DNA from 2 places in the Paraliobacillus zengyii genome. Region 1 is predicted to be linked to the other one. Evidence: a T-box and tRNA genes for the amino acid it is inferred to sense, from the RefSeq annotation. Region 1 holds a T-box; the other holds one or more tRNA genes.
What was found. The T-box of region 1 lies ahead of DM447_RS12360 (valine--tRNA ligase). A T-box ahead of a tRNA ligase gene usually reads a tRNA of that ligase, here a tRNA-Val.

Region 1 (10,894 bases):
TCAAAATAACGAAAATTATATAAACCTGTTAATTGATCTGTTTCACTTTGTATTTTCCTATCTTCGTAATTTTTTGCGTTTTCTAACGCAATTCCCAAGAAATTATTTAGTATATTTAATATTGTAAATAAGTGCTCCGTAAAGGCTTGTTTATATTTCGATACGAAAACGATAATCGCAACAATTTCATTATTCCGTTTTACAGGCATAACAACAAGACTTTCCCCATCTTCGGGTATGGCACTATCACGTATATAATCCCATGCTTTCTTATGTTTATAATGCAGCATTTCTTCTTGTCTCCACGCTTGTTGGATAATAGTATTTCCTTCTTCAATACAAATAGAATCACGATAAACAAGACCTTCTAATTTAGTATAAGAACGAATTAATTTTAATTGTCTATTATCTACCACATCATAAGCAAAGGCATAATCTACAGCAAAGATTTCTGTAATATGGGTTAAAAAAACCGAAATAACATCATTCCGTTCTAACTTCCCTGTTAACGCCTGTCCTATTTCATTTGTTTGTTTTAAATAATAATTTACTGTTCTACTAGAATAGAATAGTTTCATAATAATAGAAATACTAATAAACGGTATGCCAACTACGTAAATACCAATAACACCAAATTTTTCATACATTAAATAGAGTATAAAACCAATTGGTAAAACAATTAAAGTCGTAATCATTTCCCACAAAAAACCTTCATCAAAGAATTTTGTTTCTTGTTCATAAAAAAAGCGTTTAACGAAGTGGAGGAAAATTTGATTAGAAAGAAAAACTGTTACCACATAACCAATTAATTGCAATTGTTGGGTGAAAGAATCTAAAACAATCGCTTCGTGTAAACCACCTATCCATTTATATACACTTGCCGATAAGACGGATATGAATAAAAACATAAGTAGATTAAGCGGAATTCGAAATGCCTGACTTTTATCTATTTTAAGTTTAATTAAAACAACAACTAATGCAATTTGCGTTAGTAATACTTCAATAAATAATCCGAATATTAAAAAGACTGCAAACCCAATACAATTCACCAAAAAAATCGGTGTTTTATTAACAATTATAGGAAAAAAGGAAACTGTGGCCATAATGATCGCAAATGACACGACACTTAACAACTGATCTTCATAATAAATTGGCCATGCAACATATGTCCAAACGATAGATAATGGCCAAATAATTAACCAAATTATCCAAAGTAACATTCTTTTTGATTTTAAGACCATCTAGTTTCCTCCTTTTACTGGTTCAGTCATTTAGTCATACATAAGTACTTCATTCAAAGTTTTCAGAATATATTAAAGATACCATAATAATTCTAATTACTCAAAAAAATCCCTAACTTTTCCAATAAAATCTAATGAACCTGTTATAAAAGTAATCTTATCCTTATCCTCATTTAAAATCTTTTGTAATGCCTGCTGCCAATCAGCTTCTTCTATTTTACCGTGGTTTTCAACTTGTTCATATAATTCTGATGCTTTTGCTGCCCTTTGATGGTCAAAACTTGTAAATGTAATAGTATCAAAATAACTCTCAAGCAAGCCAACCATTTGCTTTATTGGCTTATCAACGAATGCTGCGAAAAGTAATTGTTTTTCTTCTGTTGGGAAATACCGCTGCACCGTTTTTATAAACGCTGTAATTCCTTCTACATTATGGGCTCCATCAACAATTACTATTGGTTGATTTGATATTTGTTCAAACCGACCGAAAAGCGTTGCCTGACTCATGCCAGTTTCAACCGCATTTAATGCTTTAGAGAATCCACGATCACGTAGTTGCAACAATGCCATTACAGCAAGTGTAGCGTTATGAATTTGGTGTGTACCTCTCATTCTTAAAGTGATTGGATACGATACTTCTTTTGTTTGAAAAGTAAATGCCTCTCGTTTATTATCATCTATCCGCACATTCTGATAGTTAAAATCTTCACCGATTTGCACTAATTCAGCTTGATTATGTTCTGCGACATTTCTGATAACTTTCTCAGCAACTTTAGGCATTTCACCTAGTATTATGGGAACATAGCGTTTGATAATTCCAGCTTTGTGATGTGCTATTTCTTGATAAGTTTCTCCTAAAAATGTTCGGTGATCAATACCGATGGTTGTAATAATTGATAGAATAGGATTAATTGCGTTGGTTGCATCCTCCAGTCCTCCCATCCCTGTTTCAATAATTGCCAAATCAATATTTCCAGCAAAATAACCATAAGCAATAGCTACAATAATTTCAAAAGAACTTGGTGGATTATCTTGCAACTCAAGTATATGAATCGCTGGTAGTAACTGATTAAAAATTTCCATGAAAGATTGATCAGATATGGCTTGATGGTTAATTTGAATCATATCGTTTCGCTTCGCTATACTTGGCGAGGTGAATGTACCTATTTTATAATCACTTAAAACCATACAAGTAGAAATATATGTTAGTGTTGATCCTTTGCCGTTAGTCCCTGCTATATGTACAGATTCAAATTTCCTTTCTGGATGATCAAGTGCTTCTAATAAAATGTTCACTCTTTCTAATCCAGGCTTTATTCCACCACGTGTTCGGGCATTTAAAAATTCATCTACTTCTTCTATTGTATAAATCAAATCTTTAACCTACTTTCCTAAAGATACTTTTTCATTCATAATAAGATAGATATTACATCAAATAATAAGTTATTAGAGGTTTGAGAGAGGATTTTTTATATGTATGGTTGGGTTATTTATAATGGCAATTTGTCGAGTGATAAATTCATTAGTTTTTCAACATGGATACAGAATGCAGGTAACAAAGAAGGAATGACTATTGAGCAAGTTAAGAATGATCAAGTTCTTTCTATTGTAGATTCTACTGGATTAAACTTACTTCAGTCAATTAAACAAGACCATCTACCAGAATTCGTTGTATTTATTGATAAAGACATTCCATTAGCACGCCAGTTAGAATTAATGGGGATACGGGTCTTTAATTCTGCTGATGCGATTGAGTTATGTGATAATAAGGTATTAATGTACCAAGCTTTAGCACAAAAGAAAGTTACCATTCCCAAAACAATTATTGCACCAAAAGTTTTCTCAGATGTTACTAAACTGACGATGGAAAACTTTTATGAAATTGAAAAAGCATTAACATACCCACTGATTATCAAAGAAGGCTACGGTTCATATGGCGAACAAGTTTTTCTAATTAATGATCGTATCCAATTAATAGAGAGAATAAAACTACTTACTAATCGACCATTTCTATTTCAAGAATTTATTAAATCAAGCTATGGACGCGATGTTCGAATTAATGTTGTAGGAAATGAAGTTGTAGCAGCAGTAAAACGCTTTGCCACTGATGATTTCCGAGCAAATGTCCAATTAGGCAGTACAATGGAAACTTATCAACCTTCCGAGAAAGAAAAAGCTCTAGCTATCCAAGCAACGAAGGCTGTTGGAGCTGATTTTGCTGGTCTAGATTTATTGTTTGGTGAAAATGATCAACCTATTATTTGTGAAGTAAATACAAACGCCCATATAGAAAATATTTTTCATTATACAGGCGTAAATATTGCAGATCACATCATTGCATTTATTAAAAAGCAAGTTAATGAAAGATAAATGAATGTCGGATCTGGATTCTGCTTGTGTTTCGCCCGATTATGCTCGCGTTCGCTTGATTAATTGAATTATCGCCCGATTATGCCTGCGTTCGCCTGATTAATTGAATTATTGCCCGATTATACTCGCGTTCGCCTGATTTTCAAGTTTTTCGCCCGATTAAGCTTACTTTCGCCCAATTATTCCAGCTATCGCCCGATGCCAACTGATAGATAGAGCCCGATATACGAGAAAGCCTTCCACATATCCACATAAAAACAGCTAAAGTACGTAGCACCGCACTTTAGCTGTTTTCAATATAATTATCCTTGTAATTCTTTTATACGTTCTTCTACTTTCGCTCTTTTTTCTAAATAATCTTTTTCTTTTCCTTTTTCTTCAGCAACTACTTTTTCTGGTGCTTTACTAATAAAGCTTTCGTTGCCTAATTTTTTCTGAACACGTTCTACTTCTTTATTTAACTTATCAAATTCTGCTTGTAATCGCGCAATTTCTTTTTCAGCATCAATCAAACCTTCTAATGGTAAATAAAGATCTGCACCTGTTACTACAGCAGACATTGCTTTTTCTGGTACATCCACGTTTATTGAAATTGTTAATTCACTTGTGTTACAAAAGCGCTCGAGATAATGTCGATTCGCTTCTAGCTGTGCTTCTATCTCTGCACTATTTGCTTGAACAAACAAGACAATCTGTTTCGACATTGGTGTATCTACTTCGGCACGAATGTTTCGAACAGAACGAATAATGGCAACAAGACGTTTCATTTCTTCTGCTGCACTTTCGTCATGCAATTCATTACGGACTTCTGGCCAAGCTGCACGCGTAATTGATTCGCCTTGATGCGGTAAGTGCTGCCAGATTTCCTCTGTAACAAATGGCATAAATGGATGAAGCATACGCATCGTATTATCTAAAACATAAGCAAGTACAGAGCGTGTCGTGTGCTTTTGTTCTTCGTCCTCACCGTACAATGGAAGTTTCGCCATTTCAATGTACCAATCACAGAATTCATCCCAGATGAAATTATAAAGGTAACGTCCAGCTTCACCAAAATCATAGCGTTCAACATTTTTATTAACATGCTCAATCGTTTCATTTAAGCGAGTTAAAATCCATTTATCTGCAACAGACTTTTCACCAGTCAGATCAATCTCTTCGTACTTCAATTCTTCCATGTTCATTAGTACGAATCGTGATGCATTCCAAATCTTATTAATGAAGTTCCATGTTGACTCTACCTTTTCCCATTGGAAACGTAAATCTTGACCTGGAGTTGACCCTGTTGCTAAGAAATAACGTAGCGCGTCTGCCCCATACTTTTCGATTACTTCCATTGGATCAACACCATTGCCTAATGATTTACTCATTTTTCGACCATCAGCATCACGTACTAGTCCATGAATTAAGACATCCTCAAAAGGACGCTCATCATTAAATTCTTTCGATTGGAAAATCATTCGAGCAACCCAGAAGAAAATAATATCATAACCAGTTACAAGCGTATTAGTCGGAAAGAAGTGTTTAAAGTCTTCATCCTCTGTATTCGGCCAGTTTAATGTTGAAAAAGGCCATAATGCAGAAGAGAACCAGGTATCTAACACATCATTATCTTGATCCCAATTTTCAATGTCTTTTGGTGCTTCTTTGCCTACGTATATTTCTCCTGTTTCCTTATGGTACCAAGCTGGAATTCTGTGTCCCCACCATAATTGGCGCGAAATACACCAGTCGCGAATATTCTCCATCCAGTGTAAATAAGTTCCTTCAAAACGTTTTGGTACAAAATTAACTTTTTCATCTTCAGATTTATTTTGTAAGTCTACCGCTTCATCTGCTAGTGGTTGCATATTAACAAACCATTGTGTTGATAAATACGGTTCGACAACAGCCCCGCTGCGCTCCGAATGACCAACAGAATGCATGTGTTCTTCAATCTTGAATAAAACGCCTGCTTCTTGAAGATCAGCAACTATCTGTTTTCGACAATCAAAACGATCCATTCCTTGATATTTTAAAGCCTTATCATTCATAGTTCCATCTTCATTCATAACCAAAATACGCTCTAGATTGTGACGATTACCAACTTCGAAATCATTCGGATCATGTGCAGGTGTTATTTTTACTACCCCAGATCCGAAGTCCATCTCTACATAATCGTCCGCAATAATTTCAATTTCACGTCCAACTATTGGTAGCACAACCTTCTTACCAATTAAATGTTGATAACGTTCATCTTTTGGGTGAACGGCAACAGCAGTATCACCAAGCATTGTTTCGGGTCGAGTTGTGGCAATCTCGATGTAACCTTCTTCATCTTTTAGTGGATAACGCATGTGATAAAAATGACCTTGAACCTCTTCATGAATAACTTCTATATCTGATAAAGCTGTTTTTGTTGCTGGATCCCAGTTAATAATATATTCACCGCGATAGATTAAGTTTTTTTCATATAAGGTAACAAAAACTTCTTTTACAGCCTCAGATAAACCTTGATCTAATGTGAAACGTTCACGAGAATAATCTAAACCAAGTCCTAGCATTGCCCATTGGTCCCGAATAAAGGAAGCATATTCATCTTTCCATTCCCAAGCTTTATCTAGAAACTTTTCGCGACCAAGGTCATATTTGCTTATCCCCTCTTCACGAAGTTTAGTTTCCACTTTCGCTTGTGTTGCAATACCAGCATGATCCATACCTGGTAAATACAAAACATCATAGCCCTGCATACGTTTTATTCTGGTAATCATATCTTGTAGAGTTGTATCCCATGCATGACCAATATGCAGTTTGCCTGTTACATTTGGTGGAGGTATTACAATTGTGTACGGCTTTTTCTTCTTATCTCCATCAGCTTCAAAAAACTTTCCGTCAACCCAATATTTGTAACGTCCTTTTTCAACTGCAGTAGCATCATATTTTGGTGGTAAATTTTGATTCTTTTCACTCATAACGTCTTTTCCTCCTTATTAACATCCAATCGGTTCCGAAAACATAAAAAACCCTTTACATCCAATAAAGGACGAAAAGGGCTAGATTCCGTGGTACCACCTTTGTTTACATTTTCCTAAAAAAATGCACACTCAATTAGGATATAACGGTTCTTCACCGGCTCCTTCTACTATACATTCAAAGTAGCTGCATCCAAGGCGACATTCCAAAACAGATAATCCTAAGAAATCTTTCAGCAAATGATTTCTCTCTCTATTGGCATCTCTTCTGTACTCTTCCTCTTCTTCGCATTTCAATTTCATTTATTCTTATATCAGCTATTTTATACAATTTCTTAGTGAAAAGTCAATAAGCAACTCAAAAAGACAGGCACTATTCGTTTTACCTGTCATAGAATACACCAAAAGAATCAGAGAGGAGTAACCTAAATGAGTCGCTTTTATCGTTTTCGTTTGCCTCCATGGTGTCAACAGTGGTTACTTATAATTGAACGTTGCATGATGCCTATCTTAATCGTGCAATGTGTAAGAACTTTATTTTTTCCAACCACATTTGATGTGCTATTACTAGGTGTTTTTATGGGGATATATATTTCATTCTATTTTAAATGGATTTAATCACTATTTTCTTTCGTTTGATTTTCAATTACTATGTTCCGATTATGTTCAAGCATCTCTTGAAACATTACACCAGCTAACAATCGACGATAATTTTGCAACAGGTTTCTTATTTGAAAAGGCTGTGCTTGAACTTGATCGAAATCTTGGATGACTTTTAAATATCGATAAGGTTGTAATAAATGAATAGCTAATAAACTACGCTCACTATTTGTTAACGGATTTTGTTTTTCATAATATGAAAAGTCGTCTATTATTTTAGTAATGTTTGTATCATGTTGAAAACAGGCTCTATGTAAATAGTTTTGCAGGTCCAACATACTATCACCAAAATGAGCATGCTCCCAGTTAATTAAAACTGCTTGATCTGATGTAAAAATATGATGTGTTGCAGATAAATAACCATGGCAGATTGATTGATAAGTTGTTTGCTCTTCCTTTATATCAGTTAAGTAATTGTCATGCCATTTAGAAAGTTGTTTCAAGGCATTTAGTATATCTCGAAATTGTGTACAAACTTCTAAACCAAACGGTGGCATGTAACGCATCTGTTCAAAATGACCTATGTATTGAAGAAGTAAGGATTTGGCCTCTTCATGCTTTTTCTTTTCATCCTCAATTTTCTCTTCTATTGTCTGCACTTCAATGGAGTAGCCTTGTTTTGTGCTACCATGCAGTCGACCAACAGTTGCAAATAATCCCTGTTGGTGATCTATTGTATGATCGCCATTTTCACTTTCAAACCAAGGGGATAAATAATAAATATTATTTTGATAAGTACAATAAATGCTTCCTTCAGTAGTTCGATAAACAGGTGAAATAACGGAAAGATCTCTAACAGCTTTTAATTGATATAATTCTTGCCACTGCTCAATATTGGCTTCTTCCAATCTTGCGTGTTTTAATGCAAAATTATAGTTATTACTTGTGATCTTCCAAAGTCTCGGAGTTACGCTTGTTACATTAAATAAATCAATTCCATAAGCGCGCAAAATCTCTGTTATAATTTCCACCATTAAACACCTCCATCTTGTATAGAAAAAAAGAAACGATAACACCCACATGGTTAGAAGTGAATGTTACCGTATAACCACTTATTTCTTCTCTTTTTTACGTTTTTCAGGAATATACAAAATCTGACCAATCTTCAAATTATCGTTTGCTAGATCATTTGTTTGTGACAGTTGAATAGGTGATAGATCATAACGATCAGCTAACGTCTGCAACGTATCTGTGTCTTGCACAATACACATGCGAAGCCTTGTATATGCTTGCTCCTCTTCTTCTTCATTAAAAATATCTAATAAATAGGTTGCTTCTTGTTGGTCATCGTCATCACGTTTTGAATCCTTTGTTTTGACCTCTATTCGATTTACTTCTACTTGTTCATCATTATTTACTTCAAATAATTCTTCTGATTCGATGGCTTCGATCGATTCAACTGATGCAACAGATTCAACAGATTCAATTGATTCGATTGATTCTTCTAGATCCTCATGATCAAAAAAGGTCGCAAAAGACTGTGGCTTTTTAGTAGGCCAACGTTCCTTGCTTTCTTCCGTTTCCTCTTGTGATACCGCTTCAACTAAATTAGGTTCTTCACTACGGTTATCCTGACTTTCATTTTCCTCTGCTGCTTCTTTTAGATCAAAAGTAAATGTATCCTCCTTATTAATCCAAGGATCCTCTACATCACTATCCGTTTCTGTTACTTCTTCTTCATATTGCTTTATTTCTTCTAGTTCCTCTAGTTCTTCTAGTTCTTCTCTTTCCTTCACTTCATCGCCATTCACCCCATGAATTGCGATGGAGGCGCGTATTTTTAATTGACTACTTTCAGGTAATTCATAATCAAACGCTTCAATTCCGACCATTATCTCATCTAAATTGGTGACTCTATGCAAAGGAATGGAAACCTCGACAGGAAAGTGATGAGAAAATTGATTTACACCATCATCTTGTGGTTTAACTTCCTCCATATAACGATGCGCTGGGTAGTCGATACTGTCGATATCTTCTCTATTAGCAACAGCTTCGAGATCTAAGTTTTGATCTTCAAAAAAATACTCACCTTTTAATTCCATAACACCCCGGATCGACACGTACTCTCGATATTCTTGAATGGAAATTTCCGGTTCTAAGGAAATTCCAATCATTTCCTTAACTTCCTGTCCGTTTTTAAAGCTTAGTACTTCATTTAAATCAAACGTAAAGACAGAATCATCATAGGACATTGCTACTCCTCCTTCCTAAATAAAACAACGTACCTTCCTTTTACAGATATATGTACCAACTAAAAATATATGCAAAAAAATATTGCGTGAATAAACAACATCTAACCTACTTTAATTATATGATCGATAATAAATTTGATTACCAAAAAGCAAAAAAAAGTGTAGCTTTTAAATTAATCTCAGCTACACTTTTTCATTTATTGATTCGCTATTTTTTTAAATGCAACGCGAGCCGCTGCAATTGTCTTGTCAATGTCTTCATCCGTATGCGCAGTAGATAAAAAGATACCTTCAAACTGAGAAGGTGGTAAAAAGATGCCTTCTTCAATCATTGCGCGATAATAACTAGCAAAATAATCTACATTAGATTTACTTGCTGTTTCATAATTAGTCACTGGCTCTGCATTAAAGAAAAATCCAACCATTGAACCTGCACGATTGACTTGTAAGTCTATCTCAAAGTCTGCTGCAGCTTTTCTATATCCATCAACTAGACGATCAACTTTCGCATTTAGTTTTACATATGCGTCTTGATCCATCGCCTTTAATGTTTGATAACCTGCTGTCATTGCTAATGGATTACCAGATAACGTCCCTGCTTGATAGATATCGCCAGTAGGAGCAATCTTCTCCATGATTTCTCTTTTTCCACCGTAAGCACCAACAGGAAGTCCTCCACCAATTACTTTGCCTAGACAAGTTAAGTCTGGAGTTACATCAAAGTGGCCCTGTGCACAATTATAACCAACACGAAAACCTGTCATCACTTCATCAAAAATAAGAAGCGAGCCATTTTTTTCGGTAATATCTCGTAAATTTTGTAAAAAACCAGCTTGCGGCGGTACAACACCCATATTGCCTGAAACTGGTTCTATAATAACCGCAGCAATATCATCACCAAATTGGTCAAATGCATACTGAACGCTTTCAAAATCGTTATATGGCACCGTAATGGTATGCTGTGCAACAGAACTTGGTACACCGGGGCTATCAGGTAATCCTAAAGTTGCCACTCCAGAACCAGCTTTAATTAGCAATGAGTCACCATGTCCATGGTAGTTTCCTACAAATTTAAGAATTTTGTCGCGACCAGTATATCCTCTAGCAAGTCTTAATGCACTCATTGTCGCTTCTGTCCCCGAATTCACCATTCGCACCATTTCAATTGATGGTACTCGTTCAATAACAAGTTTTGCTAATTGGTTTTCCAATAATGTTGGAGCGCCAAAACTCGTTCCTTTTTCGACTATCTCTTTTAATTTTCCAACCACTCTTGGATCGGCATGCCCTAAAATTAAAGGTCCCCAACTCAAAACGTAATCAATGTAATGATTTCCGTCAATATCCGTAATCCTTGAACCTTTTCCGCTTTCCATAAAAATCGGATTCATTCCTACTGATTTAAATGCTCGAACCGGTGAGTTAACCCCACCAGGTAGAAGATCAACCGCTTCTTTGTAAGCATCAATTGATTTATCGA
Region 2 (10,894 bases), 1.7 Mb from region 1:
ATAGAGTTCCATACACTTCCTGATTTTAATTGCGTCATTCCCATAACAATTTGGCAGCTTTGTATGCCATCATTATGGATCATACGGCGAAGAACACGTTCATTTGCACTCTCATTTGTTCCTAATTGATCACCGTCAATACTATTAAAAGAAACCTTTTGAATCGGATATTCCTTATGAGCGGGTGCAGAAAACAAGTAAAACTTTGCTGGTTCACTCGCTACAGTGCTAGAGAATAAAACTTCTTTATTTCCTTTTCCAACATACAAACAGTCTTTATTATCCATCAGAAATTCTTGACCATCAATTAAAACTTTGCCTGAATTACCTACATTAATAATCCCTAATTCCCTTCGCTCTAGAAAGTAATTGGCCTTTATTTCCTCATCTGTTTCTAAAGAGATCGCTTCCTCAGTAGGTGTTACACCACCTATAACTGTTCTATCTTCCATCGAATAGACCATTTTAGTTTGCCCAAGCACAAATAGTTCCTCAATCAAATAATGCTGACGTAATTCTTCTGTACCAAATGTTTTTGCGTGTTCTGGATGTGTTGCATATCTTTTTTCCATTTTTAAAGCCTCCTATAGATTATGAAAATAGTTGTATTTAACTTTAAATTTTTTGATGCTTTGATGTATTTAAAAATTTTTCTAACATAACTCGAGTTGGCAATCCTTCGTTATCACTTGATGAAAGTAGTTGAATAGCACCAATTGCATTTCCGCGAATAACAGATTCCTCAATCGATAATCCCTCAGCTAACCCACTGACTACACCTACTGCAAATCCATCTCCAGCCCCAACAGTATCCACAATTTTATCAACCTTAAAGCCTTCAATATATTTACCTTCTCTATCATGTCCTTTTACATATGCACCTTCTTCACCAAGCTTGATAACAACATACTTTGCATTCCTTTCTAAATAAAAGTTTGCAATATCTTCTGGTTCTTTATATCCAGTAAGAATTTCCCCTTCAGAAATACCTGGAAGAACGATATCACATTTTGCTGCCAATTCATTTATATTTATAATCATATCTTTCTTACTACTCCACAAATTAGGACGAAGATTAGGATCAAAGGTTATACATGCCCCGTTTCTTCTTCCTTCCTCAGCAAAATAATGAGAAACAGCTTTTGTTTCAGAAGACAAAGCTAAGAATATGCCACTTAGATGAACAAAATCAAAAATAGAAAAATCCACTTCCTGTATGGTAGCTAAACTAACTTTACTAGCCGCACTATTCTTTCGAAAACTTGCTACATTCGGATCCCCTTCGATAGATTTTTCCTTTAATTGTAATCCAGTCAAATCCTTTTTACTTTGATAGACAAAATCATTATGGATTCTTTCCTTTTTTATAAAATTTATGATTGATTCTCCAAGTGGATCATTGCCAACTTTGGTCGTATAATATACTTCGTGATTCAATCTAGCTAAGCCAACACTAACATTTAATTCGGCACCTGCTATTGATCGAGTGAATGTCTTTACATCTTCAAGCCGTCCTACTTCACCAGCTACAAATAAGCCCATAGCCTCACCAATTGTAACTATCCTTTTACTCATAAAACATCTTCCTCACTAATAGTAGTAGCCTCTTTAGAAGCCCTTTTTTGCAAATGTATGCAAAAAATATAGAACTAACTATCTATGTTCTCATGATTATATTTGGTAAGTACATTTTTTATACATTGAATAATAAAATAAATATTCAATATAAAAGATTTAATTTACGTTCCGTATAATGGAACTCTGTTCTATAATATAAATTATATACCGCTTTCATAATTAATGTCAATGAAAAAAGAGAAATTAATTAAATTACATTTGCCAGCGTATGAATAGCATTTTTTGATAGATTAAAAAATATTTATTAAATATAAAATTAGATTTTTGTTAAATAAAAATAAAAAAAACGTCTCTCACAATCTGAGAAACGTTAATATTTCTTGCTTAAATGATATGTTTATAATAGCTATGGTATAGGTTCGACTCACATTCTAGAAGGAACATTTTTCAAAATAAAAAGCGTTTCCCAAAATGTAGGAAACACTTGATATTACAAAATATTAACAGTTAATTGACATACCTGAACAAAAAACTTAAATACCGGTGGCCGGGGTCGAACCGGCACTCCCGAAGGAACATGATTTTGAGTCATGCGCGTCTGCCAATTCCGCCACACCGGCATGTTATTTGGAGGCGGTAACCGGATTTGAACCGGTGATAAAGGTTTTGCAGACCTCTGCCTTACCACTTGGCTATACCGCCATTATAATAAAACTATATGAAAAGAGAGCGGAAGACGGGATTCGAACCCGCGACCCCCACCTTGGCAAGGTGATGTTCTACCACTGAACTACTTCCGCAAGATGATGGCTGGGCTAGCTGGATTCGAACCAGCGCATGACGATACCAAAAACCGTTGCCTTACCGCTTGGCTATAGCCCAATGTAAAAAAATAGGGCGACCGGTGGGAATTGAACCCACGTATGCCGGAATCACAATCCGGTGCGTTTACCCCTTCGCCACGACCGCCACAATAAAAAAAGCAGGGGTAGTAGGAATTGAACCCACACCGGAGGTTTTGGAGACCTCTGTTCTACCTTTAAACTATACCCCTATATTCTTATATAAATATATTCAAAAATGGTGGAGGGAGTAGGACTCGAACCTACGAACCCGATGGGAGCGGATTTACAGTCCGCCGCGTTTGGCCAACTTCGCTATCCCTCCAAATAAAAAAAGGTGGCTCGGGACGGAATCGAACCGCCGACACACGGATTTTCAGTCCGTTGCTCTACCGACTGAGCTACCGAGCCAAGTAAAATAATTGTAGTTTTATAAAAATGGCGGTCCGGACGGGACTCGAACCCGCGACCTCCTGCGTGACAGGCAGGCATTCTAACCAACTGAACTACCGGACCAATAATTTGGTTGCGGGGGCAAGATTTGAACTTGCGACCTTCGGGTTATGAGCCCGACGAGCTACCAGACTGCTCCACCCCGCGATAATGTAGAATTAAATAATTCTACTATAAAATTACTTGTTTAAAATGGTGGAGGATGCAGGGCTCGAACCTGCGACCCCCTGCTTGTAAGGCAGGTGCTCTCCCAGCTGAGCTAATCCTCCATTGGTGACCCGTACGGGAATCGAACCCGTGATACCGCCGTGAAAGGGCGGTGTCTTAACCGCTTGACCAACGGGCCTAAATTAATTATACAATGAGTTGTATGTAAGTGGCGGAGAGCGAGGGATTCGAACCCTCGAAACCGCGTTAGCGGTTTACACGATTTCCAATCGTGCTCCTTCGGCCACTCGGACAGCTCTCCATATGGCTCCACAGGTAGGACTCGAACCTACGACCGATCGGTTAACAGCCGATTGCTCTACCACTGAGCTACTGTGGAATAATGGATATATGCCTGGCGACGTCCTACTCTTGCAGGGGCAAAGCCCCAACTACCATGAGCGCTGAAGAGCTTAACTACTGTGTTCGGCATGGGAACAGGTGTGACCTCTTCGCTATTGTCACCAGATCATTTAGAGTATACATCCAAGTGTATTTTGAATTTTAATGACAACAAGTATTATACCTGTTTTTCATAAAAAATCAAGAGTTTAAAAGAATAAAATTAATTATACCTTCAAAACTAGATAAGAATTACAACAAGACACCATATAGTATTATAGTTAAGTCCTCGATCTATTAGTATTCGTCAGCTACACGTGTCACCACGCTTCCACCTCGAACCTATCAACCTCATCGTCTCTGAGGGATCTTACTCTAAAAAGATGAGAAGTCTCATCTTGAGGGGGGCTTCATGCTTAGATGCTTTCAGCACTTATCCCTTCCACACGTAGCTACCCAGCGATGCTCTTGGCAGAACAACTGGTACACCAGCGGTGTGTCCATCCCGGTCCTCTCGTACTAAGGACAGCTCCTCTCAAACTTCTTGCGCCCACGACGGATAGGGACCGAACTGTCTCACGACGTTCTGAACCCAGCTCGCGTACCGCTTTAATGGGCGAACAGCCCAACCCTTGGGACCGACTACAGCCCCAGGATGCGATGAGCCGACATCGAGGTGCCAAACCTCCCCGTCGATGTGGACTCTTGGGGGAGATAAGCCTGTTATCCCCGGGGTAGCTTTTATCCGTTGAGCGACGGCCCTTCCATACGGTACCGCCGGATCACTAAGCCCGACTTTCGTCCCTGCTCGACTTGTAGGTCTCGCAGTCAAGCTCCCTTCTGCCTTTACACTCTTCGAATGATTTCCAACCATTCTGAGGGAACCTTTGGGCGCCTCCGTTACTCTTTAGGAGGCGACCGCCCCAGTCAAACTGCCCACCTGACACTGTCTCCGAACCGGATCACGGTTCTGGGTTAGAAGGTCAACACAGCCAGGGTGGTATCCCACGGGCGCCTCGACGTAAGCTAGCGCTCACGCTTCAACGGCTCCCACCTATCCTGTACAAGCTGTGCCGACATTCAATATCAGGCTACAGTAAAGCTCCACGGGGTCTTTCCGTCCTGTCGCGGGTAATGCGCATCTTCACGCATCGTATAATTTCACCGGGTCTCTCGTTGAGACAGTGCCCAAGTCGTTGCACCTTTCGTGCGGGTCGGAACTTACCCGACAAGGAATTTCGCTACCTTAGGACCGTTATAGTTACGGCCGCCGTTTACTGGGGCTTCGGTTCAGCGCTTCGCCCGAAAGCTAACGCATCCCCTTAACCTTCCAGCACCGGGCAGGTGTCAGCCCCTATACTTCGCCTTACGGCTTCGCAGAGACCTGTGTTTTTGCTAAACAGTCGCTTGGGCCTTTTCACTGCGGCTTCTCGTAAAAGAAGCACCCCTTCTCCCGAAGTTACGGGGTCATTTTGCCGAGTTCCTTAACGAGAGTTCTCCCGATCACCTTAGAATTCTCTTCTCGCCTACCTGTGTCGGTTTACGGTACGGGCACCTCTTTCCTCACTAGAGGCTTTTCTTGGCAGTGTGAAATCCGGAACTTCGGTACTTAAGTTCCCTCCCCATCACAGCTCAACCTTACATTGGACGGATTTACCTATCCAACAGCCTCACTGCTTGGGCGCGCATAACCAGCAGCGCGCTTTCCATATCCTACTGCGTCCCCCCGTTGTTCAAACGGAAAGGAGGTGGTACAGGAATATCAACCTGTTGTCCATCGCCTACGCCTTTCGGCCTCGGCTTAGGTCCCGACTAACCCTGAGCGGACGAGCCTTCCTCAGGAAACCTTGGGCTTTCGGTGAAGAAGATTCTCACTTCTTTTTCGCTACTCATACCGGCATTCTCACTTCTAAGCGCTCCACCAGTCCTCACGGTCTGACTTCGCTGCACTTAGAACGCTCTCCTACCAATCCAAGAAGTGCAATACTTCTTGGAATCCGTAGCTTCGGTGATACGTTTAGCCCCGGTACATTTTCGGCGCAGCGTCACTCGACCAGTGAGCTATTACGCACTCTTTAAATGATGGCTGCTTCTGAGCCAACATCCTGGTTGTCTATGCAACGCCACATCCTTTTCCACTTAACGTATACTTTGGGACCTTAGCTGACGGTCTGGGCTGTTTCCCTTTCGACTATGAACCTTATCACCCATAGTCTGACTCCCAAGGCAATATGATTGGCATTCGGAGTTTGACTGAATTCGGTAACCCGGTAAGGGCCCCTAGTCCAATCAGTGCTCTACCTCCAACATACGTTCCTTGAGGCTAGCCCTAAAGCTATTTCGGAGAGAACCAGCTATCTCCGTGTTCGATTGGCATTTCACCCCTACCCACACCTCATCCCCGCATTTTTCAACATGCGTGGGTTCGGGCCTCCAGTCAGTGTTACCTGACCTTCACCCTGGACATGGGTAGATCACACGGTTTCGGGTCTACGACCCTTTACTATCACGCCCTATTCAGACTCGCTTTCGCTGCGGCTCCACCTGTGCGGCTTAACCTTGCAAAGAATCGTAACTCGCCGGTCCATTCTACAAAAGGTACGCCGTCACTCATTCTTTTTCCCGAAGGAAAATATCGAGCTTCGACTACTTGTAGGCACACGGTTTCAGGATCTCTTTCACTCCCCTTCCGGGGTGCTTTTCACCTTTCCCTCACGGTACTGGTACACTATCGGTCACTAGGGAGTATTTAGCCTTGGGAGATGGTCCTCCCGGATTCCGACGGAATTTCTCGTGTTCCGCCGTACTCAGGATCCACGCTGGAGGAAACGTCCTTTTCATTACAGGGCTCTTACCTTCTTCGGCTGATCGTTCCAGATCGATTCATGTAAAACGTTTCTTTGTAACTCCGTATAGCGTGTCCTACAACCCCAAAAAGCAAGCTTTTTGGTTTGGGCTGATTCCGTTTCGCTCGCCGCTACTCAGGAAATCGCATTTGCTTTCTCTTCCTCCGGGTACTAAGATGTTTCAGTTCCCCGGGTCTGCCTCACTTTACCTATGTATTCAGTAAAGTGTCCTACTCCATTACGAGCAGGGGGTTCCCCCATTCGGAAATTCCTGGATCAATGCCTACGTACGGCTCCCCAAGACATATCGGTGTTTGTCCCGTCCTTCTTCGGCTCCTAGTGCCAAGGCATCCACCGTGCGCCCTTTCTTACTTAACTATATTAGTTAATAAAAGCGTTTGGTTCTTCTTACTTTGATATGATGTCTTGTCATATGTTAGGCTCACGTTCTGTTTTGTACAAAGTACAATCCTTCTCGCTTCCTAACTTCTTATCTAGTTTTCAAGGTACATAAAATGAAAGATACTTGATCTCTCAAAACTGAACCAAACCACACAGTATGTTTTCCTATATGTCCAGCTTCTAGCACGCAACGACTAGTAAACTTCCTTCTCCTCCGTACGATAAGGCAACATCAACTCACTTTCGTTCGTTGTGTTTTCTTTATCTCCTTCGGTTCAGTCCAGTTCATACGTCGTTAAACGCGTGCTTACGCTTTTCATTTATCCTTAGAAAGGAGGTGATCCAGCCGCACCTTCCGATACGGCTACCTTGTTACGACTTCACCCCAATCATTGGCCCCACCTTCGGCGGCTGGTTCCTGTAAAGGTTACCTCACCGACTTCGGGTGTTGCTAACTCTCGTGGTGTGACGGGCGGTGTGTACAAGACCCGGGAACGTATTCACCGCGGCATGCTGATCCGCGATTACTAGCGATTCCGGCTTCATGTAGGCGAGTTGCAGCCTACAATCCGAACTGAGAATGGTTTTATGGGATTTGCTTCACCTCGCGGCTTCGCTGCCCTTTGTACCATCCATTGTAGCACGTGTGTAGCCCAGGTCATAAGGGGCATGATGATTTGACGTCATCCCCACCTTCCTCCGGTTTATCACCGGCAGTCACTTTAGAGTGCCCAACTAAATGCTGGCAACTAAAATCAAGGGTTGCGCTCGTTGCGGGACTTAACCCAACATCTCACGACACGAGCTGACGACAACCATGCACCACCTGTCACGCTGTCCCCGAAGGGAACGCCCTATCTCTAGGGTTATCAGCGGATGTCAAGACCTGGTAAGGTTCTTCGCGTTGCTTCGAATTAAACCACATGCTCCACCGCTTGTGCGGGTCCCCGTCAATTCTTTTGAGTTTCAGCCTTGCGGCCGTACTCCCCAGGCGGAGTGCTTAATGCGTTAGCTGCAGCACTAAGGGGCGGAAACCCCCTAACACCTAGCACTCATCGTTTACGGCGTGGACTACCAGGGTATCTAATCCTGTTTGCTCCCCACGCTTTCGCGCCTCAGCGTCAGTTACAGACCAGAGAGTCGCCTTCGCCACTGGTGTTCCTCCACATATCTACGCATTTCACCGCTACACGTGGAATTCCACTCTCCTCTTCTGTACTCAAGTTCCCCAGTTTCCAATGACCGCTTGTGGTTGAGCCACAAGATTTCACATCAGACTTAAAGAACCGCCTGCGCGCGCTTTACGCCCAATAATTCCGGACAACGCTTGCCCCCTACGTATTACCGCGGCTGCTGGCACGTAGTTAGCCGGGGCTTCCTCGTTAGGTACCGTCAAGGTACCGTCCTGTTAGAACGGTACTTGTTCTTCCCTAACAACAGAACTTTACGATCCGAAAACCTTCATCGTTCACGCGGCGTTGCTCCGTCAGACTTTCGTCCATTGCGGAAGATTCCCTACTGCTGCCTCCCGTAGGAGTCTGGGCCGTGTCTCAGTCCCAGTGTGGCCGATCACCCTCTCAGGTCGGCTACGCATCGTCGCCTTGGTAGGCCATTACCCTACCAACTAGCTAATGCGCCGCGGGCCCATCTGTAAGTGACAGCTCAAAGAGCCGCCTTTCAACTTCCCTTTAGGTAAAGAAAAGTGTTATCCGGTATTAGCCCCGGTTTCCCGGAGTTATCCCAGTCTTACAGGCAGGTTGCCCACGTGTTACTCACCCGTCCGCCGCTCAATCCATAAGTTTCACCCCGAAGGGATTCACTTATTTCATGCGCTCGACTTGCATGTATTAGGCACGCCGCCAGCGTTCGTCCTGAGCCAAGATCAAACTCTCCATAAAATGCGAGCTTGCTGCTCAAATACTTAACTAGCTTATTGTTTCTACTTACTTAACATACTGTGTGTTTCGTTCAGTTTTCAAAGATCAATTTGTTTCGCCGTTTATTTGCGACAGCTTTTGTATTATATAACTTCTAAGTTAATTAGTCAATAACTTTCTTAACGAAATTCTTTTTGTAAAAGTTTAACCGCTTAAAGCGACCTAATTAATATAGCATGCTTGCTGATGTAATGTCAATAACTAATTTTCGAATCACTCAAAGCGACGCATATTAATATATCATGTATTTATAACATACGTCAATACACTTCTTGCTTTTCTTTTTATAACCAAATACTGATACAAAAGACTACTTATATATTCAGTCTTCCCTGACCCTATAATTACGATGAAAGACCTTTTCACCTTTTGTTTGTACGAGTTCAACAGATAAAAGCCCTAATTTTAATAAGTAATCAATCATCGTACTTAAATCTAAAGCATAAGCACGAATAGCTGGATGGGTCTTCAAATCACCAAAACTCCACGCCTCTTTAGAGGTATGCATAATCTTAAATAGATGTGCAGCAGATATTTTAGCACGTGACCTCAATGAAAAATCAATTGCAATTATCATTAACTCAACTCGTTTAGTAACATTCTCATGACTATTAATTAACTCTTCATATAGCTTATATATTTGCGGATCAATTCGCTTAATCTGATTCCATACAACCACTTCTGGATGATAACCTTTCTCTATAATTGAAAGCCTACCGAGGCTATGTAACGAACTCAAAACTTTACTATACGCATCAAGATCGTTCTCAGAACTAAGTAAATCTTTCGCTTCAATGTAATTACGCGTAAGTTTCGCAAATTCGATAGTTAATTTCAGCTGTCTTTTTTCAATAGGAAAATTGTCTAACTCTGCTTTTAAATTCGAGATGTACTCATTTCGATCAAATAATATTTTTCCAGTTACGATCCATTCTACTGCTCGTCGATATGAACTTGTATCTATCCAACGATGTAATTGGTCTTCTTCAACAATATGCATTGCTGCTGTTTGCTCTTCAAACTGATAATGTTTAACATACCAAGATTGATCTGCTTGGGAGACAATTACTAATAATATCACATCAAAATTATCAGTTACTGGACTCACCCGTTTTTTCTTCTCTACCATTAATATACCCAATGTGTGCGGTTGGCTTGCTCTTTCTTGGTAAATTGGACGTAATAAATCTTCCATTGCTCCACCCTCCAAACAATTACTTCTTATTTATATAAATACTATTTCGACAAAAAAGACTAAAATCCTTTTTAAAATTATAAATTGCGTTTTTATTCTATAGACAATTAAAAATACCCCTTCTAACCTTATAAGGCATTTGAAAGGGTACATAACTTAGTGTTTTGTTTTACAAGATGAACATATTCCGTAAATCTCCATCCGATGATGACTTACATCAAAACCTGTTACTTGTTCAGCTAGAGACTCAACCTCATCCAAACTAGGATAGTGAAAGTCAACTATTTTCCCACAAGAGTCACAGATAATATGGTAATGCTTCGTTGTATTATAATCAAAACGACTGGAAGAATCGCCATAGGTTAATTCTCTAACGATACCTATTTCTCTAAAAACACGTAAATTATTATATACGGTGGCTACACTCATATTAGGAAATTTCCCTTCCAACGCCTTATAAATATCATCAGCGGTTGGATGGATCTCTGCACTTATTAAAAACTCTAGCACCGCATGACGTTGTGGTGTAATTCGCACGCCAGATTCCTTCAATCGATCAACAGCTTCTTGAATTCTAACCTCAGTCACCGTCATGCACCTCACTTTCAATAGAGATTAATTGTATGAATATTTCCTTCTACTACAATTATTATCTTATAATTCTTATAATTAGTGTAACCGCTAAAGAAACATTCTGTCAATATAAGTATGGTAATTGACTTGAAAATCTTTATTTTTGTATCTTTAAAATAGTTTCTTCATATGAACTGAATTTATTTACATAACGCGCTCCCACAAATAAATAATCTGATAACCTATTTAGATATGTGAGAACAGTTGGTGAGGTTTCCCCGTTTAAGCTAACTACTATACGTTCTGCACGTCTAACAATTGTTCTTGCATTATGCAAAGCTGCAGCAGTTGGATGTCCAGAGGGAAGAATGAATTGTTTAAGTGGCTCTAATTGGTTATCCCACTCATCAATTTTTGCCTCTAGATCTTTTATATGCTTTTCACTTATCTGCCATGCCACATTTTTTCCTTTTGGTGTTGCAAGTTCTGAACCAACATGGAACAACAAGTTTTGCACTA

Region 2: it has a tRNA-Val gene. The T-box ahead of DM447_RS12360 (valine--tRNA ligase) is inferred to sense a tRNA for this amino acid. The anticodon was not compared.

What each region holds. Positions count from the first base shown of each region.
Region 1 covers NZ_CP029797.1:2,413,007-2,423,900, forward strand. The annotation lists gene DM447_RS12345 (GGDEF domain-containing protein) at 1-1,241, opposite strand, end outside; gene DM447_RS12350 (bifunctional folylpolyglutamate synthase/dihydrofolate synthase) at 1,338-2,615, opposite strand; gene DM447_RS12355 (ATP-grasp domain-containing protein) at 2,715-3,611, shown strand; gene DM447_RS12360 (valine--tRNA ligase) at 3,914-6,562, opposite strand; T-box leader at 6,627-6,858, opposite strand; gene DM447_RS12365 (hypothetical protein) at 6,992-7,180, shown strand; gene DM447_RS12370 (protein kinase family protein) at 7,177-8,196, opposite strand; gene spoVID (stage VI sporulation protein D) at 8,275-9,414, opposite strand; gene hemL (glutamate-1-semialdehyde 2,1-aminomutase) at 9,612-10,894, opposite strand, start outside.
Region 2 covers NZ_CP029797.1:756,064-766,957, reverse strand. The annotation lists gene kduI (5-dehydro-4-deoxy-D-glucuronate isomerase) at 1-572, opposite strand, end outside; gene DM447_RS03855 (sugar kinase) at 616-1,575, opposite strand; tRNA gene DM447_RS03850 (tRNA-Leu) at 2,117-2,198, opposite strand; tRNA gene DM447_RS03845 (tRNA-Cys) at 2,207-2,280, opposite strand; tRNA gene DM447_RS03840 (tRNA-Gly) at 2,307-2,378, opposite strand; tRNA gene DM447_RS03835 (tRNA-Gln) at 2,386-2,460, opposite strand; tRNA gene DM447_RS03830 (tRNA-His) at 2,475-2,547, opposite strand; tRNA gene DM447_RS03825 (tRNA-Trp) at 2,562-2,632, opposite strand; tRNA gene DM447_RS03820 (tRNA-Tyr) at 2,660-2,745, opposite strand; tRNA gene DM447_RS03815 (tRNA-Phe) at 2,759-2,831, opposite strand; tRNA gene DM447_RS03810 (tRNA-Asp) at 2,860-2,936, opposite strand; tRNA gene DM447_RS03805 (tRNA-Met) at 2,944-3,020, opposite strand; tRNA gene DM447_RS03800 (tRNA-Val) at 3,067-3,142, opposite strand; tRNA gene DM447_RS03795 (tRNA-Glu) at 3,145-3,219, opposite strand; tRNA gene DM447_RS03790 (tRNA-Ser) at 3,251-3,342, opposite strand; tRNA gene DM447_RS03785 (tRNA-Asn) at 3,346-3,420, opposite strand; rRNA gene rrf (5S ribosomal RNA) at 3,434-3,549, opposite strand; rRNA gene DM447_RS03775 (23S ribosomal RNA) at 3,700-6,646, opposite strand; rRNA gene DM447_RS03770 (16S ribosomal RNA) at 7,001-8,568, opposite strand; gene DM447_RS03765 (nucleotidyltransferase-like protein) at 8,930-9,802, opposite strand; gene perR (peroxide-responsive transcriptional repressor PerR) at 9,959-10,390, opposite strand; gene DM447_RS03755 (cob(I)yrinic acid a,c-diamide adenosyltransferase) at 10,533-10,894, opposite strand, start outside.